One region of the Hydrogenophaga sp. L310 genome, then DNA from elsewhere that is predicted to be linked to it. Evidence: predicted binding sites of a transcription regulator. Region 1 holds the regulator's gene; each other region holds the start of a gene.

Evidence for each region. Region 1 encodes FNR, which switches genes on or off when oxygen is low (the NO sensors DNR and NnrR bind a similar motif). Its sites were predicted from a motif close to TTGATNNNNATCAA; they were not measured.
Region 2: the regulator FNR is predicted to act here: its motif matches at 5,460-5,473, upstream of cobA (uroporphyrinogen-III C-methyltransferase).
Region 3: the regulator FNR is predicted to act here: its motif matches at 8,044-8,057, upstream of AC0GNO_RS00945 (universal stress protein).

What each region holds. Positions count from the first base shown of each region.
Region 1 is NZ_JBVPZA010000001.1:37,020-47,369, reverse strand. Features, by position in the region: gene aceA (isocitrate lyase) at 1-600, opposite strand, end outside; gene AC0GNO_RS00220 (DMT family transporter) at 999-1,952, shown strand; gene AC0GNO_RS00215 (sulfite exporter TauE/SafE family protein) at 1,970-2,629, opposite strand; gene hemN (oxygen-independent coproporphyrinogen III oxidase) at 2,791-4,170, opposite strand; gene fnr (fumarate/nitrate reduction transcriptional regulator Fnr) at 4,350-5,069, shown strand; gene AC0GNO_RS00200 (hypothetical protein) at 5,150-5,443, opposite strand; gene AC0GNO_RS00195 (nitrogen fixation protein FixH) at 5,539-5,838, opposite strand; gene ccoG (cytochrome c oxidase accessory protein CcoG) at 5,874-7,346, opposite strand; gene ccoP (cytochrome-c oxidase, cbb3-type subunit III) at 7,419-8,327, opposite strand; gene AC0GNO_RS00180 (cbb3-type cytochrome oxidase subunit 3) at 8,354-8,491, opposite strand; gene ccoO (cytochrome-c oxidase, cbb3-type subunit II) at 8,508-9,269, opposite strand; gene ccoN (cytochrome-c oxidase, cbb3-type subunit I) at 9,281-10,350, opposite strand, start outside.
Region 2 is NZ_JBVPZA010000002.1:301,822-312,171, reverse strand. Features, by position in the region: gene ahbB (siroheme decarboxylase subunit beta) at 1-281, opposite strand, end outside; gene AC0GNO_RS05195 (Lrp/AsnC family transcriptional regulator) at 268-768, opposite strand; gene ahbB (siroheme decarboxylase subunit beta) at 752-1,759, opposite strand; gene AC0GNO_RS05185 (cytochrome D1 domain-containing protein) at 1,858-3,132, opposite strand; gene AC0GNO_RS05180 (c-type cytochrome) at 3,129-3,476, opposite strand; gene AC0GNO_RS05175 (cytochrome D1 domain-containing protein) at 3,600-5,321, opposite strand; gene cobA (uroporphyrinogen-III C-methyltransferase) at 5,533-6,387, shown strand; gene AC0GNO_RS05165 (nitrate- and nitrite sensing domain-containing protein) at 6,507-7,799, shown strand; gene AC0GNO_RS05160 (CmpA/NrtA family ABC transporter substrate-binding protein) at 8,164-9,441, shown strand; gene ntrB (nitrate ABC transporter permease) at 9,572-10,350, shown strand, end outside.
Region 3 is NZ_JBVPZA010000001.1:185,802-196,151, reverse strand. Features, by position in the region: gene AC0GNO_RS00995 (dihydroneopterin aldolase) at 1-189, opposite strand, end outside; gene AC0GNO_RS00990 (SDR family oxidoreductase) at 191-967, opposite strand; gene AC0GNO_RS00985 (glutathione S-transferase family protein) at 1,027-1,605, opposite strand; gene AC0GNO_RS00980 (MFS transporter) at 1,668-2,867, opposite strand; gene AC0GNO_RS00975 (glutathione peroxidase) at 2,854-3,402, opposite strand; gene AC0GNO_RS00970 (carboxymuconolactone decarboxylase family protein) at 3,399-3,926, opposite strand; gene AC0GNO_RS00965 (thiolase family protein) at 3,929-5,104, opposite strand; gene AC0GNO_RS00960 (3-hydroxyacyl-CoA dehydrogenase) at 5,101-6,006, opposite strand; gene AC0GNO_RS00955 (fumarylacetoacetate hydrolase family protein) at 6,026-6,871, opposite strand; gene AC0GNO_RS00950 (amidohydrolase family protein) at 6,868-7,944, opposite strand; gene AC0GNO_RS00945 (universal stress protein) at 8,167-9,213, shown strand; gene AC0GNO_RS00940 (TetR/AcrR family transcriptional regulator) at 9,244-10,092, opposite strand; gene AC0GNO_RS00935 (ATP-dependent acyl-CoA ligase) at 10,239-10,350, shown strand, end outside.

The DNA of each region.
Region 1 (10,350 bases):
CACGGCCGCCAGCTGGTCTTCGAAGTGCACGCCGGCTGCACCGGCGGCGATCATGTTCTTCATCAGCTCGAAGGCGTTGAGAACGCCGCCAAAGCCGGCTTCTGCATCGGCCACGATGGGCAGGAAGTAGTCGATGAACTCAGGGCTGCCCGGCTCGATGCCACGGCCCCACTGGATTTCGTCGGCGCGCTTGAAGGTGTTGTTGATGCGGCGAACCATGGTGGGCACCGAGTCGTAGGCGTAGAGCGACTGGTCGGGGTACATGGTCTCGGATGTGTTGCCATCGGCAGCCACCTGCCAGCCCGACAGATACACGGCTTCCAGGCCGGCCTTGGCTTGCTGCATGGCTTGGCCAGCAGAGATGGCGCCGAAGGCGTTCACGTAGCCTTTCTTCGCGCCGCCGTTGACCTTGTCCCAAAGCTTTTCGGCACCGCGCTTGGCCAGTGTGTGTTCGATCTGCATGCTCCCGCGCAGACGCACGACGTCAGCAGCAGAGTAACCGCGCTTGACACCTTTCCATCGCGGGTTGGTGGCCCAGTCTTTTTCCAAGGCTTCGATCTGCTGTTGGCGGCTCAGTTGCTCGTTAAGGGATTGGGGCATTTGAAGACTCTCCGTGAGGTTGATGAAAAGGGGTCGGCGCTCTCACCATGCAAGCCAGATGCCGATGTATGAACTTTAAGTCTTATAGAAGAGTTTTTAAAGCTCTTATGTCTTATATAAGATAAAATTTTTCTCATTTAAAATCAACAATGTTTACACATCATTTCTCAATACGATATTTTATTTCTTGTATTGAGAAATTTTTTTGCAGCGCAACACATCCTGTTTTCACATTAAGAAAAGACGTTCTCTCATCCCGGAATAGGTAAAACACCATCCCTGTGGGTGCCCCGCGCATGCGACCCACCTCCAGGAGACGCACGTATTCCAGGCGAGCTGTGTCTGCACATACCGGCTGCGAGGCTGAAGTGACGGGGCTTCGGGCATGATCTGCGGCCATGCACGCTTCCATCACAACAACCCCTGCGATACCGCGTTGGTGGGCCTACGCTTGCCTGGCCCTGAGTATGTCGCTGGTCGGCAGCTACGTGGCACTGTCCAAACCTCTTGTGCTGGTCTTTCCGGTTTTTCTGCTGGCCTGGCTGCGCTTCGGCATCGGAGGAATCGCCATGTGGCGCTGGCTGCGCAAGCCAACGGAGGAACCTCCGTTTTCGCCCCGAACACGCCGCCTTCTGTTCTTGGAATCCTTCCTCGGCAACTTCCTGTTTTCGATCTGCATGCTGTTTGGTGTCAGCTTGACCACGGCCGTGGCCGCTGGTGTGGTGATGGCGGCCATTCCGGCGGTGGTGGCGATTCTGAGCCGCATCTTTCTGAAAGAACGCATCGGTCGCCGGACAACTGCCGCCATTGCTTGCGCCGCGCTCGGTATCGGCTTGTTCTCTCTGCAAAAACCCGATGTCGGCCTGGCCGGATCGCAAGAATTGACATTCTTGGGACTGGGATATTCGGTCTGGGGCAACCTGCTCGTGTTCGCTGCCGTGGTGTGTGAAGCATCCTATGTGGTGATCGGCAAGAAGCTGACTGAAGGCCTCGGGCCCAAACGCATCTCTGCCATCATCAACCTCTGGGGTTTTGCGCTGGTCACGCCGTTTGGCTTGTGGGCAGCGTGGCATTTCGATTTCATGGCAGTCAGCGGCGGAATCTGGGGCCTGCTGGTGTTCTATGGGCTCGCCGCCAGCATGTGGACCGTCTGGCTGTGGATGACCGGGCTTCGGACCGTACCTGCCTCACGTGCGGGCGTGTTCACGGTGATGCTACCGGTTAGTGCCGCGGCCATCGGGGTGCTGTTCATGGGAGAACGGTTGACGCCGTTGCAGATGCTGGCGTTCGGTATCGCGCTACTGGGCTTGATCCTGGCAACCCTGCCCGCTCGCCAGTCGACCAGGCGCTGACCCGCTTCAGCTACCGGTCACAGGCAGAACAAGCCAGTGGGGTTGGTCAGCCCCATCCAGAGTGCCCAGCCAGAAGTCAGCGCAAGCGCCAAGCCGGCCAAGCGGATGGCCCAAGCTCCCGATTGACCGCCTCGCAGGCGCAGCAACAACCAGGGTGCCGCCGTGAGGGAAATGGAAGTACCCAATGAGAACAGTGCCATGATGGCAGCTCCCTCGAACACGTTCGCCGAGAGCGATGCCACGAGCAAGGCGGAATACAGCAGACCGCACGGCATGAACGCCCAGCCGATACCCAACACAATGGGCGCACGGGGGCCCAAGCGGGTAAGCACCGGGCGTGCCTTGCGCCACAGCGATTGGCCCAGGCTGTCAATCCAGGCGGGTTGGCGTGCTTGCCAGATCAGTGCCAGCCCAAGGAGAAATGCCGCCGCGTGGAACATGGTCCAGAGCGGCCGGATCGCGATGGTGTTGGTCCCCAGCACCGCAAGCCCCTGGACCGATCCCGCTGCAAAAGCGCCGAACAGTGAATAACCCAGCATGCGACTGAACTGGAACGACCACAAAGCCTGCGTACTGCGAGCTCCCGCCGCGCGGCTGATCCCGGCGCAGGCTGCACCGCACATGGCAACGCAGTGGGGGCCCCCCACGATGCCCATGAACAGGGCCGTGATCGCCATGGAAGTTTGCATGAAAGAACTGTAGCAGTGTGTGCGTCTTGGCCTTCGAAGGCAAAGTCAAACCCGCACCCACAAGGATTGGATGCTTTTTCCAGCGCACGCGCCAGCTCGTGCGCATTTCTCGCGGGCCGAGCCTCGCCCCAGGTCTCCGAATTGACCGTTCAGATGATCTTTGAAAACCGGGCCCGGTCCAGATCAACCTGCAGGTTCTTGTCGAACACCATGGCAATGGCCCGGACCAGATACCAGCCTGTCGGCGTGACCTGAACACCGCTGTCATCCAGGGTGACCAAGCCGTGTTCGGCCAGTCCGGCCAACACCTCGAGTTCACGCGCGAAGTAGCTCTTGAATTCGATCAGATGCCCCAGTTCGATCGATTCGTACTGCAGCTGACCCTGACACATGATGGACATGATGACGGCACGGCGCAGCAGATCATCGCGCGTGAGCACAAGACCACGCACGATGGGCAGCCTGCCCTGATCGAGGGCATCGTAGTACTCCTCCAGCGTCTTGGCGTTCTGGCTGTAGGTGGCACCGATGCGACCAATAGCGGAAACCCCCAGAGCGATCAGATCACAATCGGGCTGCGTGCTGTAGCCCTGAAAGTTGCGATGCAGGCGGCCCTGGCGCTTGGCAACCGCGAGTGCATCCGTCGGCAGGGCGAAATGGTCCATGCCCACGTAAACATACCCGGCATCGCTCATGGCATCCAGCGATGCTGACAACATGGACAGCTTGTCGCCAGGACTGGGCAACTCGGCGGAAATGATGCGACGTTGTGGCTTGAAGCGGGACGGGAGATGCGCATAGGCGTATAGCGCAATGCGGTCCGGCCGCAACTGGTTCACTTGCGCGAGCGTGCGTGCAAACGACTCGGGCGTCTGCAGCGGCAGACCGTAGATCAGATCAACGTTGACCGACTCGAATCCGATCTTGCGCGCAGTGTCCACCAGCGCGAACACCTGTTCAGCGGGTTGCACGCGGTGCACCGCTTTCTGAACGGCAGGGTCGAAATCCTGGACACCAAAACTGAGACGGTTGAAGCCCAGTCTCGCCAAGGTCTGAAGCCGCTGGTCGGTCACGGTCCGGGGATCCACCTCGATCGAGTACTCGCCACCCGGCACCAACTTGAAGTTGCGCCGGATCATCGTCATGAGATCCTCAAGCTCTGCATCGGACAGAAAGGTAGGCGTGCCGCCACCCAGGTGCAACTGGGACACGCTGTGCCCCTTCCCAAAATGCTGGACCTGCAACTCCACCTCACGTGACAGGTAGCGCAGGTATTCGGCCGCCCGTTCGTGGTGTTTGGTGATGACCTTGTTGCAGGCGCAGTAATAGCAGACCGACTCGCAGAACGGAATGTGTACGTAGATGCTGAGCGGAAGGGCCAACGAGCCGGCTCTGCGCTGCTCCAGCGCTTGTATATAGTCGCCCTCGGTGAACGCTTCCACAAAGCGGTCAGCTGTCGGGTACGACGTGTACCGCGGACCGGGAACATCGAATCGCTTGAGCAATTCATCGGAAATGGCGTGACTCACAAACTGTTCTCCAATGCTGAGCCCCGAATGTGCACCAGGCTCGCAGATCCTCCCTTGATCTTGATCAAGCCCCGGTGTGTTCGCAAGCCATCGCTCCCACGAAGGGCCTGGCGCGCGGTCATTTCCTCGACACAAGTCCCAGCTATGCGTTAAGCTCACCACCGATTTCCGGATAATTTATGGACGCACAAAGCATCAAAGTCGCCTGTTCGAGCTGCAACCTGCGAGAATTGTGTCTACCCATGGGTCTCAACCCAGACGAAATGGACAAGCTCGACAATGTCATTTCGGCGCGGCGACGCATCAAACGCGGGTCGGCACTTTTCAGTACGGGTGACCGGTTCACCTCGCTTTACGCGGTGCGTTCCGGCTTCTTCAAAACCTGTGTCACCACGGCCGATGGCAGGGATCAAGTGACCGGCTTCCAGATGACCGGAGAGATCATCGGCCTGGATGGCATCGTGAGCGACCGCCATTCCTGCGATGCCATCGCACTGGAAGATGCTGAAGTCTGTGTGATGCCGTTTGATCAAGTCGAGGAACTCTCCCGAGAGTTCACCACCCTTCAACACCATGTGCACAAGATCATGAGCCGCGAAATTGTGCGCGACCACAGTGTCATGCTGCTGCTTGGCAGCATGCGCGCAGAAGAACGCCTCGCGGCGTTCCTGCTGAACTTGGTTCAGCGCCTGCACGCCCGCGGCTTCTCCCAGTCCGAGCTGATTCTCCGCATGACACGCGAAGAAATTGGTAGCTACCTGGGCATGAAGCTGGAGACGGTGAGCCGCACTTTTTCCAAGTTCGTGGACGAAGGCATCATCGAGGTCAAACAGCGTTACGTCCACATCAAAAACACCGAAGGGCTCAAGCTGATCGTGCCCCCCCCGACCGGTCACTGAACCCAACATCTGTCCCAACAGGAAGCCTCAGCTGGAAACACTCCGCTGGGGTTTTTTATTTTGGAGATCTGCAGGAGCGTTCAGGAACAAGATTCATTCTTGGCACAATCCCGCGGCCGCTGATCCGGCGGGACAGGACACCGGTTCACTTCAAAAGGTGACATGGACAGCAAAGAGGTGAGTGCACTCGACACCATGGCCACGATCCAGAAGGTGAAAAATGCCAGCGTGTAGACCGCTGGACGAGACAACTCCAGAGGAGCCCCAAACCAGTGAAGATCACTCGGATCGATCATGGCAAACACGATCATCTCCAGAACCGCCGCCACCAAAAATGCGGGCCACGCAATCCACATCCATCGTTGAGCCGTCATTCCTGTTTCTCCTCGGGTGTTGTTGTGATCGATTCCGGGCATAACCGGTGCATAGTCGTTCAGGCCATGGCTTGGGATAGTCGCAGCACGCGCTATTACTTCGTCGGTGGCACCACAGGGGAGGCTGCGTGGTTCCGAGCCTGGTGAGCCGGTTGAAGTTGAATCAGCGCTTCGGCACGAGCTTGTCCGTCCAGCATCTGGGCCGCCTTCAGGTCGCGCTCAAAGTCGGCCTTGTTGAGCACCGGGTCTGCGCCCTTCACTGCAATGACGGCCGTGATGATGGCGGCCACAACAACCACCAATGGCCCCCCCACCACCAGCCACATGTGGGGAACGCGCCACCAAGGAATCGGGAGCTGTTCATTGACCGGTGTTTTGAGTATTGTGGTGTTCATAGAGAATCTTGAAACGGGTTGACTGAAAGTGGTGCTCAGCGCGGTACCAGGAAGGCCGCTTTTTCGGTGACACGTGTGCCCGAATCTCCGACAGCCTGGATTTCGAAATAGATGGAATGGGAACCAGTGGCAGCGGTTCCCGGGGGAACCTGGACCCGCATGACCGCAGAGCGTACTTCCGTCGGCAATACTTCAATCTCTGTTTCCGACGCAATGGCAATGCCCGGCAACCCGGAAACACCGATCACATAGCGTTGTGAGCGCTCGGTCGCGTTCATCACCTGCAACCGGAAGACGTTTTCGATGCGTCCCTGTTCCACCATGCGTGCCAACGCACCGCGGTCCCGGATGACATCAACCTTGAGTGGCTTGCGCAGAAACAGACTGACCATAACCGCGAGGCTGATGGCCAACAGGATGCCTGTGTACACCAGAACCCGCGGACGCATGGCCCGACGGATCATCTGCTGGGAGTTCCATCCTTGTGCAATACCGTTCTGGGTCGAGTATTTGACCAGTCCACGCGGATAGCCCACCTTGTCCATCACCTCGTCGCAGACGTCGATACAGGCACCACAACCGATGCACTCGTACTGAAGACCGTTGCGGATATCGATGCCCGTCGGACAAACCTGAACACACAGCGTGCAGTCTACGCAGGCACCCAGTTCCAGTGCTTTGGGGTCGGCCTTCTTCGAGCGCGGGCCACGCGGTTCACCGCGTTTTTCGTCGTAGGTCACGATCATCGTGTCCTTGTCAAACATCGCGCTCTGGAAGCGCGCGTAAGGACACATGTATTTGCAAACCTGTTCGCGCATGAAGCCAGCGTTGCCGTAGGTGGCAAAACCGTAGAAAAATATCCAGAAAGTCTGCCACGGCCCCAGCGAAGCGGCCAGCGAGACCGCGGCCAACTCCCGAATCGGTGTGAAGTAGCCGACAAAGGTAAAACCGGTCCACAGCGAGAACAGAATCCAGAGTGCGTGCTTCGACCACTTCTTCCCGAACTTGCCAGCTGAAAACGCCGAATCGTCCAGACGCATGCGCGCCGAGCGGTCACCCTCGACCTTTTTTTCGATCCAGAGGAAAATTTCGGTGTAGACCGTCTGTGGACAGGCGTAACCACACCACAAACGACCGGCAACAGCCGTAAACAGGAACAATGCCAGGGCTGCAATGACCAATAGACCCGTCAGGTAAATGAAGTCCTGCGGATACAGTACCAAGCCAAAAATGTAAAAACGGCGCGCCTCAAGATCGAAGAGCACCGCCTGTCGGGCATTCCACTCTAGCCAAGGCAACCCGTAGAAAACGATCTGGGTGATCCAGACTGTGATCCAGCGCCACTGAGAAAACAGACCCGAGACAGATCGTGGGTATATCTTCTTGCGCGAGGCGTAGAGCGAAACCATGACCTCATCGTCTGCAGGAACCCCTTTGGGCGGCGGTTCCGGGACGATGGGAATGATGGTGGTCGGATTGGCGCTGGTGGCTGGCTTGGCGGAACTCACGAAGAACCCGAGGTTGGAAAATGGAAAAGAGTCGCAGCGGTCGACTCGACCGCTGCGACTCTCTTTAAACGCTCAATTGGCCGCTTTGTTGGACATGCCCCAGACATAGGAGGCCAGCACATTGATCTGTGCTTCGTTCAACAAGGCCGACTGCCCAGGCATCTGGTTGTTGAACCCGTTGTTCACAGCACGCACGATGGCTTCTTCGCCCCAGCCGTGAAGCCAGATTCCGTCGGTTAAGTTGGCTGCACCCACCGCAGCCATGCCCTTGCCGTCCATGCCATGGCATGCCGCACAAGCAGCGAACTTCTCTTTTCCCTGGGTGGCCCGCACGGAGTCGTGAGGACTGCCAGACAGGCTCAGCACATAGTTCGCCACGTTGCGCACGTCTTCAGCACTGCCCACGGCAGCAGCCATTGGGGGCATGACACCGACACGGCCCTGCGTGATGACCGTCTTGATGGTCGCATGATCACCACCACCCAGCCAGTCGTTATCGGTCAGGTTGGGAAAGCCTTTGGCACCGCGCGCATCCGAACCATGGCACTGGGCACAGTAGTTCATGAACAGGCGCTCACCGATTGCCATGGCTTCGGAGTCACCAGCAATCTGCTCGGGAGTCATGCCGCTGAATTTGGCGTAGATGGGGGCGATTGCCGCCTCCACCTTGGCAACTTCAGCTGTGTGTTGACCCTGCGAACTCCAGCCCAGTGCACCCTGAAATTTGCCAAACATGGGATACAACGCACCATAGGCCAGTGCGAAGATGACCGTGATGACGAACAGATACACCCACCACCTGGGTAGCGGGTTGTTCATCTCCGCCAAGTCGCCGTCCCAGACGTGCCCGGTGGTGTTGTCGGCATGGGTGGTCGCCTTGGTAGTGCCGCTGATCCAGAGCAGGACCAGGCAGGCGATGATGCTGATCAGCGTCAGTCCACCCACGTAGAGGTGCCAGAAATCACTTGTAAAGTCGCTCATGATGTTTCTCTTGTTGGTGCCGCGGTTTAGTCGTCAGTGAAGGGCAGCTGGGCTGCCTCGTCAAAACCAGCCTGGTTGCGTTTGGACCAGGCCCAGACCACGATGCCCACGAAGGTCAGCAGGCTGACCACCGTGACAATGCTGCGGAGATCGTTGATGTCCATGAAGGGCCTTCCGCGTTTACTGGTTGGTACCAGTCGCCGCCGCGGGAGCTGGTTCAACAACCGGCGCGGCTTCAGCCGCGGGTGCAGCAGCCTCGGTCGCTGGCGTCACATCAGCAACGGCGGGCGCTGGAGCGACTTCGGCAGCTACCGGACGGACAGCGCTGCGAGCGGTACCCAGTACCTGCAAGTAAGCGATCACGGCTTCCATCTGGGTCTTGCCCTTCACCGCATCGACCGACTGGGCGATTTCCTCATCGGAGTACGGAGCGCCCAATGTGCGGAGCACTTCCATGCGCTTGGGCATGCTGTCCGCATCCACCGATTTCTCACCCAGGAAGGCGTAGGCAGGCATGTTCGATTCAGGCACCACATCACGCGGGTTGTTCAGGTGCACACGGTGCCACTCGTCACTGTAGCGGCCCCCCACGCGATGCAGATCAGGACCCGTGCGCTTGGAGCCCCACTGGAATGGACGGTCGTACACGAACTCGCCAGCGACCGAGTAAGGGCCATAACGCAGTGTCTCGGCCTGGAAGGGGCGAATCATCTGCGAGTGGCAGTTGTAGCAACCTTCGCTGACATACACATCGCGACCGGCCAGCTGCAGTGCGCTGTAAGGTTTGAGGCCTTCGATCGGTGTGGTGGTGGACTTCTGGAAGAACAGGGGCACGATTTCAACCAGACCACCCACAGCCACCACAAGCGTGATCAACACGATCATGAGGAAGTTGTTGGTCTCGATCCGTCCGTGGCCTTCGATTTTTTCGTTGTTTGCCATGTTTTTACTCCTCAGGCGTGTGCAGGGTTGACGGCAAGGACAGGCACGTCCACAACACGGCCCTGGCGCATCGTCATGATGACGTTCCAGAGCATGACCAGCATGCCACCGAGGTACAGCAAACCACCCAGCAGACGGATCACATAGAACGGGAAGGTGGCTTTCACCGATTCGACAAAGGTGTAGGTCAGGCTGCCGTCGGGATTGACCGAGCGCCACATCAGACCTTGCATCACGCCGGCAATCCACATCGCTGCGATGTACAGCACGATGCCGATGGTGGCCACCCAGAAGTGCAGTTCAATGGCGGGCACTGAGTACATCTTCTTCTGGCCGAATAGGCGCGGGATCAGGTAGTACAGCGAACCCATGGACACCAGACCCACCCAGCCCAGCGCACCGGAGTGCACGTGGCCCACGGTCCAGTCGGTGTAGTGCGACAGCGCGTTGACGGTCTTGATCGACATCATCGGGCCTTCGAAAGTGGACATGCCGTAGAACGACAGGGACACGATCAGGAAACGCAGGATGGGGTCGTCACGCAGTTTGTGCCAGGCACCCGACAGCGTCATGATGCCGTTGATCATGCCCCCCCAGCTGGGAGCCAGCAGGATCAGGGAGAACACCATGCCAACCGATTGCGTCCAGTCTGGCAGCGCGGTGTAGTGCAGGTGGTGAGGACCTGCCCACATGTAGGTGAAGATCAGCGCCCAGAAGTGGACGATGGACAGGCGGTAGGAGTAAACCGGGCGCTCGGCCTGCTTGGGGATGAAGTAATACATCATGCCCAGGAAGGCTGCGGTCAGGAAGAAGCCCACAGCATTGTGACCGTACCACCATTGCACCATGGCGTCCTGCACACCGGCGTAGGCCGAGTAGGAGTGCGTGGCGCTGGTCGGGATGGCTAGGTTATTGAAGATGTGCAGCAGGGCAATGGTGATGATGTAGGCACCAAAGAACCAGTTGGCCACGTAGATGTGCTTGACCTTGCGGATGCCGACCGTGCCGAAGAACACGATGGCATAGGACACCCAGACCACAGTGATCAGCAAGTCGATCGGCCAGATCAGCTCAGCGTATT
Region 2 (10,350 bases), on a different contig from region 1:
ACAAAGGGCAGCAGGCCGATGCGTTCACCGAGTTGATCGACCACCTCGTCGGCCACGTCCCACACGCTCATGCCGTTGGCGGTGAAGCCCAGGCGGTAGTGGTTGGGCACGGCGCCGATGCGGCGGATCAGGCCCGCATCCAGCATGGCCTGCAGGCGCTCGCGCACCTGCTCACCGCTGATGCCCAGCGTGGCGCCCACAGCCTCGTAGGGCCGCGGCACCAGGGGCAAACCGGCCTGGGTGGCGCGGACCAGGCGGCGGTCGAGTTCATCGAGGGCCATGGGCGCCTCCTTCGAACAGAGGCAGTTTCAGTTCCACAAAGAACTCGCGCTCTTTGGGGAAGGCATACACCGGCAAACCGGTCGCGATCTCGATCTGTGCGATCACCCGCTGAATGACATCCGCCGACTCGACCGCCAGCACGAACCACATATTGAGCGGCGTCGCGCCGGGCTGGTCCGGGTGCGCCGATTCGCGGCGGTAGTTGTGGGCCACCTCGTTCATCGCGTCCAGCTGTTGCACCACGGCGTCGAAGCGTTCTTCGGGCACGGCCAGGGCGGCCAGGACGAAACGGCCACCGGCGCGTTCGATCTGGAACAGCGGGCCGAAACGGGTCAGGTCGCCGTGCGACAGCAGGTGCTGCAGGCGTTCGATCACCGCGTCTTCGCTGCAGCCGAGCTGCACGGCCACGTCGGCAAACGGCCGGTCGCTCAGCGGAAAGCCGCCGTGCAAGAAGCTGACCAGGCGGGCGTCATCCGTCGAGAGCATGGGACACCTCCTGGGTGGGCAGCGGCAGCGCACGGAACCGGTGTGCGCCGGTCTGCTTGAAGCGGCGGGTGGAAAACAGCACGGTGCGCCGGTGGCCAGCCAATCCCGCGGCGGCCACCACGCGGTCGATCACGCCCTGCACCACCGCGCGGTCGGTTCCGTGCACCATGCAATACAGGTTGTAGGGCCACGGCACGGCGCGCTCGCGCCGGTAGGCCAGGGTCACGCCGGGCTGGCGCGCCAGCGCCTCGCCACACGCATCCACCTGTTCATCGGGCACGTCGAACACGGTCATGGCGTTGGCGGCAAAGCCCAGCTCGTGGTGCCGCACCACGACGCCGAAGCGTTTGAGCGTGCCGGCGTCCAGCCAGTGCTGCAGCGTGTAGAGCACATCCACCACCGACCGGCCGGTTCTTTCGGCCCAGGTGTCGAAGGGGTGCGCCGTGATGGGCAGCCCCGCTTCAACCTGTTCGGCCAGTGGCCGGTCGGCCGGTGCAATGGGCTCGGCGCCGCCGCTGGACGCACGCATGGGCCGCACGGCGGTGCTGTGGCGCAGGTCGAAACCGAGGTCGATGCGGTAGGCGCGCTGCATGCGCAGGCGCAGCGCGGGCAGACCCGTGGCCTGTTCCAGCGACAACAGGGCCGCTTCCACGGCCGGCGCGTCGCACCCGGTCATCACGAACCAGAGGTTGAAGGCGTGCTCGCGTTCGTAGTTGTGGTTCACGCCGGGGTGGGCCGACACGGTGGCCGACACCGCGGCCATGCGCTCGGCAGGCACCGCCATGGCGGCGAGCAAGGCCGCGCCACCGGCCCCGGGGGCAAAGACCCCGCCGATGCGGCTGATGGCACCTTCGCGCTGCAGCCGCTCGCAGGCTGCGAGCACGTCCGCCTCGCGCAGGTCCAGCGCCTGGGCGATGTGGGCGAACGGATCGCGCACCAGCGGGAAGCCGTGTTGCCAGGTGTTGAGCAGGGCCATATCGGCTGCGCTCATCGGGGAGAAAGAGGCATCGCGCGCGTTCACTGGACTACCCTCCGTACAGCGCACCGCGGGGCTGAGCGCCTTCGGGACGGCCGGGCGGCGCTCATGGCTCAGAACCCCACCCGCGCGGCGCGCGCGGTGAAGAAGATGCCACTGGGCGCGGGCACATCGAGCCGCGCACGGGTGGCAAAGCTCTGCGTGTCGACGATGCTCACGCGGTTGTCGTCGCGGCTGCTGATCCACACCGCTTCACCGCGCGGCGTGAACTCCATGTGCAGCACGGCCTTGCCGGGCTCCAGCGTCTGCACGATCTGCTGGCTCTGCGTGTCGATGACCTGCACGCGGTGGTAATCGGGCACGGAGAAGTTCACCCACACCTGCCGGCCATCGGGCCGCGCCATCACGAACACCGGCTGGCCGGCCACGGGGATGCGGCCGACTTCGGCCCAGGTCTCGGTGTCGACCACCAGCACCTCGTGGCGGCCGATGGCGGGCAGGTAGGCGCGGCGCCCGGCCACGGCCCAGCCGCGCAGGTGCGGCATCTTGTAGACCGGCAGCGGATCCTGGCCCTTGCCGTAACCGCCGAGGATGCGCTGGACCTTGGGCTGACAAGGAAACGCCGGGCCGCCCCAAGTTTCCTTGCCCCCCTCGGGGAGCGGGCTGGGCGCAGCCCTGACCTGGGGGCAATCTTCTGCCCAGAGGTCGATCATGGCCAGACCGTCTTCGCCGAACAGGCCCGCGATGTAGTGGCGGCCGTTGGGCGTGACCAACGCGTCGTAGGGCTGGCGGCCGATGTTCTCGAACTTCTGTGTCTTGGGGTGGCGTGGGTCCGAACAGTCGGTGACCCAGATCGCGTTGGCGTCGAACAGGCTGTAGGCGAACCGACGACCGGGCAGATCGACCAGGCCGACCACGCGAGAGAGCTTTCCGGGACCGTACTCGGCGGGGATGTCGGCCAGCAGTTCCAGCGTGCGCGCATCGAACACCTTCACGCCGCCGGGCGTGTAGTTCTGCGCCGCCACCAGCGTGCCGTCGGCGCTGATCGCGCCGCCGATGGAATTGCCCGCCTGCATCACGCGGCGGGTGATGCGGCGCTCCAGCAGGTTGACCTGGGTGAGGCCACCATCGCGCCCGAACACGTAGGCGAACAGGCCGTCGCGCGAGAACACCACCGAGGCGTGCGAGAGGTCGCCCAGGCCGGGCACCTCGCCGATCAGCACCTGGGCCGTGGTGTCCACGAGGTAGAGCGTGCCGTTGGCGCGGCCAATGACCACGCCGAGGTCGCCGGTGCCGCGCAAGACTGGTGAAGCGCAACCGTGCAGCAGGCCCAGCGCGCCGAGGGAAGACAGGGTGGCCACGGTGGCCAGCCATGTGCGGCGTTTCATGGTGCTTTCACCATTTCTTCAGGAAAGCCCTGTTGCAGGCGTTGTGCGATCCAGCGCGCCTCGGGCTCGCTGAGCATCGCCCGCCAGGGCGGCATGGGGGTGCCGGGCCGCCCGTGAAAGATCACGGCGGACAGGCTGTCAATAGGGAAATCGGCCAGCGCCGCCGGTGTCAGGGCCGGGCCCAGTCCACCGGTCAGGCGCATGCCGTGGCAGGACCCGCAGTCCTGCCGGACCATGCGCACCAGCGCCACCGCCCGCGCTGCGTCCGGCTCACCCGCGGGCTGCGCAGACGCAGCAAACGCCGGAGACACCAACAGCAGCGAAAGCAGAAAACGAAGGTTCATGGCCATCAAAAGACTCACAGCAACGAAGTGACTTCACCCAGGGCCCCGTGGAACCGGCTTTGCCGGGCCACCAGGGCCGTCCCCCCTCAGGGGGGAAGCCGCGTCAGCGGCGCAGGGGGGAGCTCAATACACGTCGTTCTGCGTGTTGTGCACGTTGAAGTGGCCCGTCGGCGTGATCAGGCGCGGGTCCTTGATCACGGCCTTGAGCTTGAGCGTCTTGTCGTCGACGATGACCAGCGCGCTCTCCTTGTTCTTGGCACTCCAGACCGCGAACCACACCTCGTCGCCCGCCTTGTTGAACTCGGGCTGCACGACGCGCTTGGCGCCGTCGTCCTTGATGCCCGCCCACTCGGCGATCGGCAGCACGACAAAGCCCTTCTCCAGGTTGTTGATGTCGTACACCGCGACCGATTGCGAGATCTTCGGATCGGGGTTCAGCGGCGTGTCCGAATACAGGTGCTTGCTCTTCGGATGGCTCTTGATGAACAGCGCACCGCCGCCTTGACCCGTCAGGGTCTGCACCACCGTCCAGGCTTGCTTGGGGTGTTTCACCGGATCGGTGCCGATCAGGGCGATGGTTTCATCGCCCAGGTGGCCGGTGGACCAGACGGGGCCGAACTTCGGATGGATGAAGTTCGCACCGCGGCCCGGATGGGGAATCTTGCCCACGTCGATCAGCTTGGTGAGCTTGCCCTCCTTGAGGTCGACCGCAGCGATCTTGTTGCTGTTGTTGGCCGCCACCATGAAGTAGCGCTTGGAGGAATCGAGGCCGCCGTCGTGCAGGAAGCGCGCGGTGCCGATGGTGGTGACCTTCAGCGCGTCGATGTTGGAGTAGTCCACCAGCAGGGTCTGGCCGGTTTCCTTCACGTTCACCACGAACTCGGGCTTGTAGTGGCTGCCCACGATGGAGGCCACGCGCGGCTCGGGGTGGTACTCCTGCTTGTCCACCGTCACGCCGCGGGTCGAGACGATCTTCAGCGGCTCCAGCGTGTCGCCGTTCATGATCACGAATTGCGGCGGCCAGTACGAACCGGCAATGGCGTACTTGTCTTCGAAGCCCTTGTACTTGCTGGTTTCCACCGAGCGCGCTTCGAGGCCGGTGCGGATCTCGGCCACGTTGTCGGGGGTCGCCATCCAGAGGTCGATCATGTTGATCTTGGCGTCGCGCCCGATCACGAACAGGTAGCGCCCGGACGCCGAGGTGCGCGAGATGTGCACCGCGTAGCCGGTCTTGACGATGTTGATGATCTTCTTGGTGTCGCCGTCGATCAGCGCCACTTCACCGGTGTCGCGCAGCGTGGTGCTGAAGATGTTGGCGATGTTGTAGTTGTTCATCTTCCTGGTGGGCCGCTTCTCGGGCGGCACGATCACCTTCCATGTCGCCTTCATCTCCTCCATGCCGAACTCGGGTGGGGTCGGTGGCTCGTGCTGGATGTAGCGCGCCATCATGTCCACTTCCTTATCGGTCATCTCGCCGCTGGTCTGCCAGTTCGGCATGCCGGCCGGCGAGCCGTAGGCGATGAAGACCTTCAGGTAGTCGGTGCCCTTGCCGACCGTGATGTCGGGTGTGAGTGCCTTGCCGGTGGCGCCCTTGCGCAGCACGCCGTGGCAGCCGGCGCAACGCTCGAAATACACCTTGCGCGCCACATCGAACTCGGCCTGCGTCATGGGCGGCGCCTTCGGGTTCACGCTCTGCACCATGGGCTCGTCGCCGATGGGCGAGCTGCCCGCCTGGTAATTCGATTCCGGCTGACTGAGGTGCTTCTTGTCCTGGGCGTGCAGGCCGCCGGCAACCAGCATGGCCGCCATCGCGAGCGAGCTCAGGATGATCTTGGTGGGTTTCATGGGTTTTCTCTCTCCGTCTTGGATCAGCTGTGGATGTGGCCCTCTGCCCTCCCGGGGTGTCAGACCCGCTCGCCTGGCTGCTGTCCATCGCCGGTCAACGAGCTGCGCCCATCGTCGGGCGGCGCGTGGGCCCTGTCCTTGAACCAGTTCAAGGACGTTGGCTTTCTGCCTGACAACAATGAACGCCAGACAACACCCAGGAGAGAGCCCCATGAGCGTGATGGAACACAGCCACTGGCTGGCGCCCGGCTGGCCCGGGGACGGCACGGCAACGGACGACCGCCCACCCGGCCTGGTGACCCTGGTGGGCGCCGGCCCAGGCGACCCCGAACTGCTCACCCTGAAAGCGGTGAAGGCCCTGCAGGCTGCGAAACTGGTGCTTTACGACCACCTGGTGAGCCCGGCCGTGCTCGACTTCCTGCCGCCCGGTGCCGACCGCGTGTATGTGGGCAAGGAATCGTCGCGCCACACCCTGCCCCAGGCCTCGATCATCGAACTCATGCTGCGGCTCGCGCGCAGCGGGCGCGCGGTGCTGCGCCTCAAGGGCGGCGACGGCTACATCTTTGGCCGCGGCGGCGAAGAAGCCCAGGCGCTGGCAGCGGCCGGCATCCCCTTCACCGTCGTGCCCGGGCTCACCGCCGCGCAGGGCGCGGCCGCGTCGGTGGGCATACCGCTGACCCACCGCGACCACGCCTGTGCGCTGGTGCTGGCCACCGGCCACACGCGCGACGAGCGCGGCCTCGACATGGACTGGCCCATGCTCGCGCGCCCGCGCCAGACCGTGGTGCTCTACATGGGCGTGAACAACCTGCCCGAGATCTGCCGCCAGCTGATCGCCCACGGCCTGCCGGGCGACACACCGGCGGCGCTGGTGGAAAAGGCCACCCTGCCCGACGAGCGCTGCATCACCGGCACCCTGGCCGATCTGCCCCAGCTGGCGCTGAGCCACGGCGTGAAGCCCCCGGCCCTGATCATGGTGGGCGGCGTGGTGGGCCTGCGCGCGCAGCTGATGCCGGATGCCGCGCTGGCCCGGATCCCACGCGAAAGCGAAGCCGCCCAGGCCTGACACCGCAGGCACCCCGGCCTGCGGGACCATCGGATACTGTCCGGGCCTGGCAGCCCGGCTCGCGCTGAAAGCCGCGCCTCTGCGGCGAACGGCACAGTTATTGCTGATCCGATTCCAGCATGACCCCCTCCGCCCTGCCCCTCAAATCGGGCCTGAACTTCCTCATCGCCGCCAAGCGCTGCGAGATCGACGCGCTGCGTCAGCTCGCCCTCACCAGCGCGCTGGTGAACGTGACCGGCCGGCTGGTGCATGGCCTGCAGCGCGAGCGCGGCCTGTCCAACCTGTTCCTCGGCTCACAGGGCACCCGCTTTGCCGAACCACGCCAGCAGCAGATCGCCGAATGCCGGGCCACCGAAGCCGAGCTGCGCTGCTGCTTTGACAGCCTCGACACCCAGGCCGCCCACCTCGGCCACGGCGCGCGCCTGTTCAGCCGCATCGCCTACGTGCTGCACGGGCTCGACGCCCTGCCCGCCCTGCGCGAGCGCATCGACACCCAGGCCTGGACGGCGCGCGAAACCACCGAAGCCTACGTGCGCCTGATCGCCGGCCTGATCGCGGTGGTGTTCGAGGCAGCCGACAGCGCCAGCGACCCCGCCATCTCGCGCCATCTGGTGGCGCTGTTCAACTTCATGCAGGGCAAGGAGTTCGCCGGCCAGGAGCGCGCTGCCGGCTCGGCCTTGTATGCCAGCGGCCGTGCCGACAGCGCCGGGCAGCAGCGCCTGCTGCACCTGATCGACTCGCAGGAGCGTTGCCTGCAGGTGTTCAAGGAATTCGCCAGCGACGAACTCGCCACGCTCTGGGCCACCGCCGACCAGGACACCGTGGCCGCCCGGGCCGAACTCGAGCGCATGCGCCGCGTGCTCTGCACCGCCGCCGACGGCAGCCCGCTCGACGCCAACCAGAGCCAGCCCTGGTTCAACTGCTGCAGCCTGCGCATGGACCGCATGAAGACGGTCGAGGACCGGCTCGCCGACAGCCTGCAGCGCCTGTGCGAGCACAAGACCCAGGCCGCCCTGGCCGAGCTGAAGGCCTTCGAGGGCATCCACCCGGCCGCCGTGCAACCCGAAGACGCGCTCTCGTTCTTCCACGACCCGGTGCCCGACCACGTGAGCGGCCCCGGCCCGGCGCAGGGCTATGGCGTGCAGCTCGACCGCTCGATCCTCGATCTGGTGCAGGACCAGTCGCGCCGCCTGCAGGCCGTCAGCGACGAGCTCGACACCGTGCGCGCCAGCCTCAACGAACGCAAGCTGGTCGAACGCGCCAAGGGCCTGCTGATGGCACACCGCAACCTGAGCGAGGCCGAGGCCCACAAGACCCTGCGCCAGATGGCCATGAACCAGAACCGCCGCCTCATCGACGTGGCCGAAGCGGTGCTGTCCATGGCCGAGGTGCTGCCCGATCGGCGGCGCTGAGCCACACGCCGTGCTGCAGCGCACAAAACCCGTGCCGCACCCCGCCGGTGCACCAAGCTGAGGCCCCCAACGCACCGGAATTTCACCGCGCTGGCGGCCGATCCGACACCAGCCACGTGCCCTGAAAAGCCATTTTGTCCTTGAATAACAAGCTTCTTCGGGTTCCGACACGGTAGATGCCTTTCATCTGGCACGGTCCCTGCTTGATAAAACGCAAAGGGTGAGCGCCAATGGCGGCGCGATCCCGAAGTCTCCCGAGACACACAGGACAACGGCGTCCATTTCAAGCCCGCACCAAGCTGGGCTGGAAATGGGCGCCGTTTTGTTTTTGGCCACCGCTTTTTTCATCAGCAAGGAGTTGGACATGACCGCCAGCAGCACCACCCCCACCGTGGCGACCGTGCCCGGGACACCGGCACAGGCCTCGCGCCGCGACTTCATCAAGAAGGGTGCGGCCACCGCCACCTTCTTCTCCACCCTGGGCCACAGCGGCGTCTGGGCCGCCGGCTCCGACGCCCCGGAGAAGACCGAGGTCAAGATCGGTTTCATTCCCCTGACCGACTGCGCCAGCGTGGTGATGGCTTCGGTGCTGGGCTTCGACAAGAAGTACGGCGTGAAGATCATCCCCAGCAAGGAAGCCAGCTGGGCCGGCGTGCGCGACAAGCTGGTCAACGGCGAGCTCGACTTCGCCCACGTGCTCTACGGCCTGGTCTACGGCGTGCACATGGGCACCGCCGGCCCCAAGAAAGACATGGCCGTGCTGATGAGCCTGAACAACAACGGCCAGGCCATCACGCTGAGCAAAGCACTGGCCGACAAGGGCGCCGTGGACGGCCCGTCGCTGGCCAAGTTCATGGCCGCCAACAAGCGCGACTACACCTTTGCCGGCACCTTCCCCACCGGCACGCACGCCATGTGGATGCACTACTGGCTGGCCGCCGCGGGCATCAACCCGATCTCGGGCGCCCGCCTGATCACCGTGCCTCCGCCGCAGATGGTGGCCAACATGCGCATCGGCAACATGGACGGCTTCTGCGTCGGCGAGCCCTGGAACCACCGCGCCATCATGGACGGCGTGGGCGTGACCGCCAACACCACGCAGGACATCTGGCGCGACCACCCCGAGAAGGTGCTGGGCACCACGGCCGAGTTCACCCAAAAGTACCCCAACACCACGCGCGCCGTGATGATGGCCGTGCTCGAAGCCAGCCGCTGGATCGACGCCGGCCTGCAGAACAAGATGAAGATGGCCGAGACCGTGGCGCAGAAGTCCTACATCAACACCGGTGTGGACGCGATCAACCAGCGCATCCTGGGCCGCTACCAGAACGGCATGGGCAAGACCTGGGACGACCCCAACCACATGAAGTTTTTCAACGACGGCAAGGTCAACTTCCCCTACCTGTCCGACGGCATGTGGTTCCTCACGCAGCACAAGCGCTGGGGTCTGATCAAGAGCCACCCCGACTACCTCGGCATCGCCAAGCAGATCAACCAGATCGATCTGTACAAGTCGGTCGCCAGCGCCATGGGCATCAGCGTGCCCAAGGACCCGATGCGCAGCAGCAAGCTGATGGACGGCATCGTGTGGGACGGCAAGGACCCCGCGAAGTACGCCGATGGCTTCAGTATCAAGGCGTAACCCCCCGCGCCGGCCTTCGGCCGTCACCCCCCAAGGGGGGCAACGCTGGCGGCCCGGCAAAGCCGGTTCCGCGGCGTTCTTGGATTGAAATCATCTCGCTCGTTGCATTGCACTGAAAGGACCCATGACCATGGTTTCCGCCGTTTTTCATTCACCGCTGGAGGCCATCGCGCCGCCCGCCACGTCCCATGCCAGCCCCATTGGAAAAGCCATGAGCCCACCCAAGACCGAAGCCCCCGCTGCACCCGCCGCGGTCAGCGCCCGGCCATCGGCCGCGAGCCGCGATTTCCGCGGTTTCTGGATGGCGGTGTTGCCGCCCGTGCTGGGTCTGGCCTGCCTGGTGCTGGTCTGGCAACTGATCGCCAGCACCGGCAACACCGGCATCCCCAAACCCCTGGAAACGTGGGCGCAGGCCGTCACGGTGTTTTCTGACCCGTTCTACAGCAACGGCCCCAACGACCAGGGCGTGGGCTGGAACGTGCTGGCTTCGCTGCAGCGCGTGGCCATCGGCTTCGGTCTGGCCGCAGCGGTCGGCATTCCCGCCGGCTTCGCCATCGGGCGTTTCGAGTTTCTGAGCCGCATGTTCAACCCGCTCATCAGCCTGCTGCGCCCGGTCTCGCCGCTGGCCTGGCTGCCGATCGGCCTGCTGGTCTTCAAGGGCGCCGACCCGGCCGCCATCTGGACCATCTTCATCTGCTCCATCTGGCCCATGATCATCAACACCGCGGTGGGCGTGCAGCGCGTGCCGCAGGACTACATGAACGTCGCGCGCGTGCTCAACCTCAGCGAGTGGAAGATCTTCACCAAGATCCTGTTCCCCGCCGTGCTGCCCTACCTGCTGACCGGCGTGCGCCTGGCGGTGGGCACGGCCTGGCTGGTGATCGTCGCGGCCGAGATGCTGACCGGCGG
Region 3 (10,350 bases), 150 kb from region 1:
CACCTCGTGCAGCGCATCGCCCACCGGTGTGCTGCACGCGAGCGGCACGTACAGATCCACGTTGATCCGAACGCGCTGCGGGCGCCCTTGTTCAAAGGCGTGCGCCCCGATGCCGATGTCCACCACGTGGTTGCGCAGAAACAGGCGCCGGCATTGCGCCAGTTCGGCACTCAGGAGTGGGTCGGGCATGTCAGCGGGTTTCCATCTCGCGGGCGAGAAACATCACGTCGCGCGCCTGGCGAGACAGGTGCTGGCCACCGTCCACCAGGATCGTGGAGCCGGTCGTGGCGGGCGAGGTCAGCAGGAAGCGCACCGCGCTGGCAATGTCCTCTGGCGGCGAACTGCGCCCCAGCGGATTGAGCCGCTGGCCCACGTCAAACTCCTGCTCGTTCATCGGGCCCGAGAGCAATGCGAGACCAGGGGCCACGCCGCTCACCCGAAGCTGCGGTGCCATGGCCATCGCCAGCATCTTGGTGGCTGCCTCCAGCGCCGCCTTGGACAGGGTGTACGAAAAATAATCGGGGTTGGGATTCCACAACTTCTGATCGAGCAGATTCACCACGCACCCGGTGCGCCCGGTGTCCCTCAGGTGCTGGTACAGGCCTTGGGCCAGCAAGATGGCGGGCGCGGTGTTGGCCTTCCAGTGCCGCTCCATGGCCGCCAGCCCGCAGGTCTCAGCGTTGTCGTACTCAAAGGCCGAGGCGTTGTTCACCACCGCATCGATGCGGCCGAAACGCTCCACGACCTCAGGCACCAGCGCGCGGCAACTGGCCTCGTCGCTCAAATCGGCGAAAAGGGCTTCCGCTTGCCCGGGGTGGCGGCGCAGTTCCCGCAAGGTGTCTTGCGCTTCGGCCGACGACCGGCGGTAGCTGAACGCGACGCTCCATCCGGCGGCGGCGAGGTCGAGCGCGATGGCACGCCCGATACGGCGTGCTCCGCCGGTGACAAGTACGACAGAACGGGACATCAAGGTGCGCTCCAGAAAACAAACAGGGTCGGGCGAGGGAGCTGTGCTCGGTCGGCCATTCAGCGGTCCAGTGCCAAGGCGCGGCGCCGCGCGGGGCGGTCGGCAAGGGCCAGGTAGGCGTCGATGACCGGGCAACCGCCCAGCAGAGGCCGGGCCATCTCAAACAAACTCATGAACAGGATGTCGGCAGCGGTGAAGCGTTCTCCGAGCAAATAGGGGCCGCGCTGCAGCGTGTGCCTGATGTGCCGCATCATCGATTCGTTAAGGCCGCTCATGGCCGGGTCCTGCACTAGGAGGCCCTGCCCCTTCATGTATACCAGCGGTTCGGTCAAGCCCACCTGATAGAACAACCAGGTGAGGTAGGCACCACGCAGCGCATGGCCCACCGGGACACCGACTTCCGCCTCGGGATGCAGATCGGTCAGGTACAGCGCAATGGCCGCCGTTTCCGACACCAGGTGGCCCTCGTGTTCCAGCGCCGGCGTGAACCCGTGCGGATGCGGGTTGCGCGGATCGGCCTCGCTGCCGTCGTTGCGTGGGTACTTCACCACCACGACCTCCCGGTCGGCCCCCAGCTCCTCCAGCAGCCACAGGATGCGCGCCGAGTTGGAACCGGGTGAGTGATACAGCTTCAGCATGGTGTGTCCTTGCGGTGAATTCTTCTGGGTGATCGGCAGCGGAGCACTGCGGTGTGCCGCACTCATCCGGCGTGCTTGGCCCGTGACGGCAAGCCGAACGCGGCCCAGGCGCCCGCAGACAGCGCCGCCCCGGTCATCCAGAACACCGGCGCGACACCCAGCACCGCGCCCACGGCGCCGAAACTCAAGGGCATCACCAGGGTGGAGAAGTGGATGACGGTGGACCGAAGCCCCAGCGCCTCGCCCTGGCGCTCGGGCGGGGTGAAGGTGTGCAGGCTGGACATGACCGCGGGCTGGATGGCCCCCAGCCCCAGGCCCATGGTGCCGGCACAGACGGCCATGGCCCACGCACTGTCCAGCCAGGGGTAGAGCAGAAAAACCGATGCCGTCAGCGCCAGCGCACCGGTCATCACCCACCGGGGTTGCAAACGCTCCGCCATGAACGGGATCGCCAGGCGCACCGAGGCCGAGGTGACGGCGTAGCTGGCCAGCACCATGGCAATGGCGGACGCGCTCAGTCCCCGCTCATGGCCCAGGATCGGCAGGGCAAACGCGTGGGCGTCCCAGCAAGCGGCAATCAGCCAGTTGATGAAGAACAGCCGCCGAAGATCGCTGTTCCCCAGCAGATCCCACGCCTTCTGTGGCGCGGCGACCGGTTTGCCCGGCGCCCGGGGTGCTTCAGCAGGCACGCGGGTGGTTGCGAGCAACGTCCCCAAGGGGAACAGCGCCAACCCGACAAAGGCCGCGCGGTAGCTCACATGGTCGATCAGCGCGCCCGCCAGCAAGGGGCCCACAAACGTGGCGATGGACGGGGCGAGCGCCACCCAGCTGAAAATTTTCAGGCGTTCGGCCTCGCCCCGCGCCAGCCGGCCGGCGGTGCGCTGAAGTGAAATCATGCCCATCGCGGAGCCGGCGCCCACCATGGCAGCAGCAGCGCCCAACGCCCACACATGGGAACTCAGCGCAGCGAGCACCGCTCCCACCAGCGCCAGCAAGGCGCCGATGCGCGTCGCCAGGTGGTACCCGCGCCGGTCCACCAGACGGCCGGCGGGAATGGCCAGCAAAAAGGGGAACACGGCAAACAGGGCCATCAACACCCCGATCACGGCCGCGCCACGCGCCTCGTTCACCGCCAGCAAGGGGATGGTCATGCGCATGCCGTTGAGGCAGCCGTGCAAACCGACCTGGGCAGCGACCAGCGTCAGCAGCGTCCACCCGAACCGGGAACGCTCGCCGCGGGCCGCCGGATCAACCGAGGGCATCCTCGATGGCCGAGATCAGCCGTGCGTCATCGGGGGTCACATCGGGGGCAAAACGGGCCACCACGGCACCGTCGCGGTCGATCAGGAATTTTTCAAAGTTCCACATCACATCGGTGTCGCCCTTGGGCAGCAGTTGGTGCTTGCTCAAGGTGTTGCGCAGCAGCGAATCGCCGGACGCCAGGGCCTGTGGCTGCGCGGCAATGAGCGCGGCGTACAGGGGGTGGCGGGGTTTGCTGTTGATGCGCAATTTGGAGAACAACGGAAAGTTCACGTGGTACTCGGTGTCGCAGAAGTCGCGGATCTCGCCCTCGCTTCCCGGCTCCTGACCGGCAAAGTCGTTGCACGGAAATCCCGTGACTTGCAGCCCACGGTGGTGAAACCGGTCGTAGAGAGCCTGCAGGCCGGCGTACTGCGGGGTCAACCCGCATTTGGACGCGACGTTGACGACCAGAATCACCTGCCCCTTGAAGGGTGCGAGGTTGGTATCGGAGCCGTCCAGGGCTTGAAGGGTGATGTCGAAGATCGATGAGCTCATCGGGGTAGTTCCTCGTAGGCTTGTTGAACCAACGTCATGCGGCCGCCGGCCAGCATCAAGGCGCAGAACATCTGCAGATCCACGGTTTCGGCGGTCGAAAAGTGCGCCGCCAGCGCGGCGAAATGTTGTTCGTCAATGGCGTGTGCGTCGGCCGCGAACAGCTCGGCGTAGGTCAGCGCCGCGCGCTCGGCTGGCGTGAAGTGCTCGCTGCCGGTTTGCAGGCAGTTGAGGGCTTCAATGTCCTGCGCATCCACACGGTCACTTTTGCGCGCCAGCTGGCAGGCCTGGCACTGCGTGATGCTGGCGATGCGCAAACGCACCAGCTCGCGCAGGCGCGCGTCCAGCACCCCATGGTTGTGGAACTGGTCCAGCAGCGCCAGCCAGGCCAGCGCCGCCTGCGGCCGGTGCGCCCACACCTGGACCGGCACGGTGGAGCTGAGCATGCGGGTGTCCACGCCCCGCTGCACGGCCTCGCCCAGCGGCGCCGGGAGATCGGCCAGGGACACCAGCGGCAGGCGCGCCACGGTTACAGACGCTCGATCAGTGTGGCGGTGGCCATGCCACCGGCACAACAGATTGCCTGCAGCGCATAGCGGCCTCCGCGGCGCTCCAACTCGTGCAGCATCGACGTCATGATGCGCGCGCCACTGGCCCCCAAGGGGTGGCCCAGCGCGATGGCGCCGCCATTCACGTTCAGCCGCTCGGCGGAAACCCCCAGCTCTTTCATCCACACCATCGGTACCGGCGCGAACGCTTCGTTGATTTCGAAAAGGTCGATGTCGTCCAGCGTGAGGCCGGCCTGTGCCAGCACTTTGCGGGTGGCCGCGATCGGCCCCGTCAGCATCAGTGTGGGGTCGGAGCCCACCGTGGTCATGGCGCGGATGCGGGCGCGGGGCTTAAGACCCAGCGACTCGGCCTTGGCCGAGGACATCAGCAGCAACGCGGCCGCGCCGTCGGAAATCTGTGACGAGTTTCCGGCGGTCAGGCGTCCGTCGGTGCGAAAACTGGTCTTGAGGGTCGCCAGCTTTTCGGCCGCCGTGCCCGGGCGAATGGTTTCGTCCGCAGAGAACAGGGGCGCCTCGCCCTCGGCGCCCTTCTCTCGCACTTGCGCCACCGGCACCGACACGATTTCTTTCTGGAAATGGCCGGCCAGCGCAGCGGCGGCGGCGCGGCGGTGGCTTTCCACCGCGAACGCATCGAGCTCCTCGCGCACCAGTCCCCACTGATCGCACAGGCGTTCGGCGGCTTCGCCTTGACCCGTCATTTCGTAACGGTCGGCGGCCATCCAGCCAAAAGCCTCGCCGTGGATGCTGCGGTTGCTGCCCATGGGCACCCGGCTCATGTTCTCGGCACCGCCGGCCACGACCACGTCGGCCGAGCCAAAGGCAATCTGGCCCGCGGCCAGGTGCACGGCCTCTTCACCCGATCCGCATTTGCGATCGATGGTCAGGCCGGGAATCGTGCAGGGCCAGCCGGCCCCCAGCAGCGCGGTGCGCGCGATGTTGGCCGACTGTTCGCCCACCTGGGTGACGCAGCCGAAGATGACGTCGTCCACCAGCTCCGGTTCAAGCCCGGCACGGGTGATGAGTTCGTCCAGCACCACGGCCCCCAGGTGATCGGCGCGAACGCCCGCCAGACTGCCCTTGAATTTTCCGACGGGGGTGCGAACCGCCCCGACGATCACGACATCCACGCGGCTCACAGAACACTCGCTTTCAGGCCGGAGCCGGGCACGCGCTGGCCCTTGTCGTCGTACTGGTACACGCCTGCGCCGGTCTTTCGGCCGTGGCGACCGGAGGCCACCATCTTGATGATCAGCGGACACGGTCGGAACTTGTCACCCAGGGTGGAATGCAGGTAGCGCAGCACCGACAGCCGGGTGTCCCAACCGGTCAAGTCGCCCAGCTCCAGCGGCCCCATCGGGTGGTTGAAGCCCATGCGCAGCGCGGTGTCGATGTCTTCGGCCGTGGCCACACCTTCCTGCAGCATCCACATCGCTTCGTTGCCCAGCATGGCCGACATGCGGCTGGTGGTCAGCCCCGGCGATTCGTTGACGACGATCGAGGTCTTGCCCAAGGCGTCGCTGTAGGCTCGGCTCAAGGCCACGGCCTCGTCGCTGGTGGCAATGCCGCGCACCAGTTCGACCAGCTTCATCTTGTGCACCGGGTTGAAAAAGTGCATGCCCACCACCCGCTCCGGGTTGGGGACGGCCGTGGCGATCTCGGTCACGCTCAGCGCCGAGGTGTTGCTGGCGATGAGGGCGTCGGGCAGCATGTGGGCGGCGGCCGTGGCCACCACCTGCTTCTTCACCACGATGTTTTCGGTCACGGTCTCGACCAGCAACGCCGCCCCCGCACACGCGGTGGCCAGATCGGTTTGTGTGGTGAGGCGGGCCTTGGCGGCCTCGGCCACCGCCGCATCGAGTTTGCCGAGGCGAACGCCGTCGTCCAGGATCTTGGCCACAGCGGCCAGGGCCTTGGCGGCCGCGGCCTCGTTGCTGTCCACCAGCACGGTGGCGAACCCCGAACTGGCGAAGGCATGGGCAATGCCCGTGCCCATCAGGCCGCCACCGACGACGACCACTTTGTTTTGCGTGATGCTCATTTGATTTCTTTCTGAGTGTTTATTGCGTCGCCGTGACGGTGTTGCGCAAGACGCCAATGCCCGGGATTTCGGCCTCGACCACGTCACCCACCCGGAGGAATTTGCCGGAGCCCTGCGCCGTGCCGGCGGGCGAGCCGGTGAACATGACATCGCCGCTTTCGAAACTCGAACGCTCGTCCACGAACTTCACCAACTCCGCCACGTTCCAGGTCATTTCGGCGGTGTCGCCGTCCTGCCGAAGGTCGCCATTCACGCGCAGCAACAGGCGCAACGACAGCTTGCCTTCCAGCGGGAATTCATCGCGGGTCACGATCCAGGGGCCGAGCCCCGTGGTCTGGTCGCCGCTCTTGGCCGCAAACAGGTCCATACCCACACCGGGTGGTCCGCTGCGCTGCAGGTCACGCGAACTCACGTCGTTGCCCACGGTATACCCCAACACACTGGCGATCGGGTCCTGGCGGTTGACCACATCACCGATCACCGCCACCAGCTCCACCTCGTGGTCCAGCTCCTGGGTCAGTGGCGGGTAACGCAGCGTGTCGTTGGCGCCGATGAGTGCCCCGTAGGCCTTCAAAAACGCAATGGGCTGGCTGTGGCTCTTGATGCCGAAATCGGCCGCGAGGTGTTTGGCGTAGTTGGCACCGGCCACCACCACACGGTTGGTCTTCTCAATCGGCGGCAGAAGCCTCACCGAACCCATGGGCAGCACGGCCCCAGTGAATGGCAGTGCGGCCTCACCTTCACCGCGCGTGACCGCCGGCCCCCAGTCGGGCACGCCGCCCACGATCGGGCGAAGCTCTCCGCGTTCGGTGTTCACCAGCGCCCAGAACGGAGCGCCGCCATCGGTGCAGCGGGCGAGTTTCATGGGGCAGCTTTGACAGCGGGTTTGCCCAGCTTGGCCGGGTCGAGATGCAGCAGTTCACACGCGTTTTTCCATCGGATTTTCTGCAGATCGTCATCCGACAAACGCAGGCCATCGGTCAGGTCGTGGCGAACGGCGTCACTGCCGCCAAAGTTGCTGCCGTACAGCACGCGGTCGGCACCGATGATGTCGACCAGGGCCTGACGCATCGGCACTTCGTGCAGCTCCACGTCAAACCAGAAATTCTTCAGGTACTCCTCAACCGGCTTCTTGTTGAACTTCACATCCAGGTTGCGGTTGGTCTGGGCCAGACGACCGAGCTGGTAAGGGATGTAGCCGCCACCGTGGGTGATGTAGACCTTCAGGTCGGGGAAACGGTCCAGCACGCCGCCGTTGATCAGGTACCAGAAGAAGCGCGTTTCGTCGTAGTTCATGCCCACGATGGCCGTGGTCTCGTACGGGTCCTGGTTGGCCTGCATGCCCCAGGTCACCGACTGGTTGTAGCCGTGGATGAAGATCGGCAGATCCAGATCGCACATCGTTTTCCAGACCACATCGAGTTGCGGCGAATCGGCTTCCAGCCCGCCGAAGTTGGCGCCCCCGGCCACCAGGCCCTTGGCGCCAAGCTCGGTGCAGGCGCGGCGAATTTCCTTCGCGGCGTCGTGCGGGGCGTTCAGCGGCGCATGGGCCCAGAACATCAGGCGATCCGGTGCCGCCGAGCAGTAGTCGGCCAGGATGTCGTTGACCTTGGTGGCAAAGCGGACCGAGAACTCCGGGTCGGCCCAGTACATGTAGCAGTGCGACGGCACCGACAGCACCTGCGCGTTCTGGCCCGCAGCGTCCATGCCGTTCAGGCGGTTTTTCGGATCGGCCCACCGGGCCATGTAGTCCTCGACGCTCGGGCCATTTCCAGCAGCCACAGCCGCCTTGCGCTCGGGCGAGCCGAGGCGCAGCACCCAATGGCCGACGCGAAGCTTGACGTCGCCGTCCGGGTGGCGTTCGAAGAACGGCCCCCAGAACGGGTGCTGGTTGTAGTACCCGGGTAGCGGGGCGTGGGCGTGCAGGTCGATCAGCATGGTGGTCTCTTTCAGGTTCAGGCATGGCCGAGGTGGCCAAAACCAGGTTGTCTCGTGTGTCGGTGAAGCTGCGGCCACTGCCGAACTTTCGACAAAGGTTTGCGCTGCATCAACGCTATATTAATCAGAAAATGCGATTCTGTTCAAGTTATCGAAAACACTGACTTGATGACACGCCCCGTTTTGGGCACCCTGCAGACTGGTCCCACATGGAGATTTCTGATGTACAAGAACCTGCTTGTCGCCTTGGACGACACCCCCCTGGGGATGACTACCGTGACCCGCGCGGTCGAATTCGCGCGTGCTCTGGACGCCCGAATCACCTTCTTTCACGCCGCGCCAGACCTGACGGCAACCGGTGAAGGCGCCATGTTGTACTCACTGGACGACCAGGCATTTGCTGAGGAAAGCAATATGCCCCGCCATGCTGTTCTGCTCAAGGCCGCCACCGCAGCAAAGATCGGCGGCGTTGCTTGTACGACCGATGCAAGCGTCAGCGACCATCCGGCCCAGGCCATTCTCGATGCGGCTCATCGACATGCCTGCGACCTGCTGTTTGTGAGCTCGCACGGCCGCTTGCCAGGTTTGCGGGGTTGGCTGCACGGCAGCGTGACCCATCGGCTGCTACAGATCGCCGACCTGCCTGTGCATGTGGCCAGCATCGAGTCGAATGACCAGCAAGCTGATGCCAACCGCGCCCTCGCGATCATTGGAGGAGAACATCGATCCATCGCAGCGGTGCTGGGCGGACTTCAGCAATTGGACCGTGCGGGACGCGCCAATGGCAAGGCGCCAGACGTGGTGCAGATGTACCAGATGGTCAAATACCTTCGCCAGTTTCCGGCGGTATTGCATCACCCCAAGGAGGAGGATTTTATTTTTCGACTGCTCCGGCAACACGCCGGAGAGCACAACGCCGTACTGGACGAACTGGAGCGGCAGCACTCCCTGGAAAGCAGCTTGGTCGATGCGCTGTCCGACGCCCTATCCCGTCAGGAAAGTGGCCAGGCTGACGCCCCGGCAGCGATCACCGCCGCTGTCCAGCGCCTGAGTGGCGCGATCTGGGAACACATGTCACTGGAGGAGTCGGTCATATTTCCAGCAGCACGCCGGCATTTCACCCGTGCGGACTGGGCAACGGTCTACCAAGCCTTTTCGGCACATCAAGACCCTCTTCTCCACCACTCGTCCGAGATGCCCATGAAGCAGTTGTTCGCACGGATCGCAACGGCGCTGCAGCAGGATGCTTCTGAGCAAGCTCCCAGGTGATGGAAGGTTGACTCCCGATTGCCCCTCGGGTCACCGCCTGGCTCGAGAGGATGTTCCTGCGGTCAGGGACTCCACCAACCGTCCGATGCGACGGGGCAGCGCCTTGCGATCCGTGTCACCCGGTACCAGCTGCTCGCTGAGGACATAGCGGATAAGCAGTTCGCACACCAGCTCCCGGTCAAGCTTGACGCCGAGACGCGCCTCCCAGGCGTCAAAGACCACGCCCAAAACGTCCTGAAATCGAACGACCGAGTCGTGGAAGATGCGCCGGAAGAACCCCAGGGCGTACTCCGGTGCCACAACCAGCAGCCGACGCGCACGACCATGTTCCAGGTAGTAGTCCAGGTAGCGAATCAGCGCCGCAAAACGTTCATCGGGATCCTGGCAGGACTCCACGGCTTCGGCCAGCGCCACGTGAAACCGCTCCCGCTTGTGGCGCGAGAAGGCATCCAGAAGTTCATCCTGCGACGCAAAGTAGCGATAGAACGTTCCGCGAGAGACATTCGCCGCTCGACAGACATCGAGAATCGAGATCCGTTCGGCGCCGGATTCCAACACGATGTTTTCGGTGGCTGCCAGGATGTTCGCGATCGTTATCTCAGAGCGCCGATTACTGCGCGAACGCTTCACGACCACCGGCGTGGAGGCCACCGGGCTCTTGTTTGCCACGGCGACAGGTGCCACGGCTTTTTTCTTCGCGACCATCGTCTTCACAGGCACTGAAGCGGCACTGCTCACCACCTTGAGGCGGGACGATTTGCCATTGGGCTTGGCTTGCGCATCCACCTGCGCAACAGCTGATGCTGGTCGCTTGCTTTTGGGCTTGTCATCGGCGTCCGGAGCGACCGAGGTCCGCTTGTTCGTGCTCTTGAGACTCATATTCATACTTTCTGAAGGTCGAAGGGAGATTTTGCGGCCAGCACATTCAAGGGTTTACCAGCACACCCAATGAATGAGTCTGTATATAGAATATTCGTCTGAATATAGAATTTTTGTGCCTTTCGGCACGGCTTGGAGCTTTTCACATGGCAGGCATCGGCAACCCCGACTCGTGGTCTCTTGGGCAACAGGATACGGTCATCGCAGCGCTTGAGCGCGCTGTTTCGAAACACCCCAACCGGGTTCTGCTCGATTTTT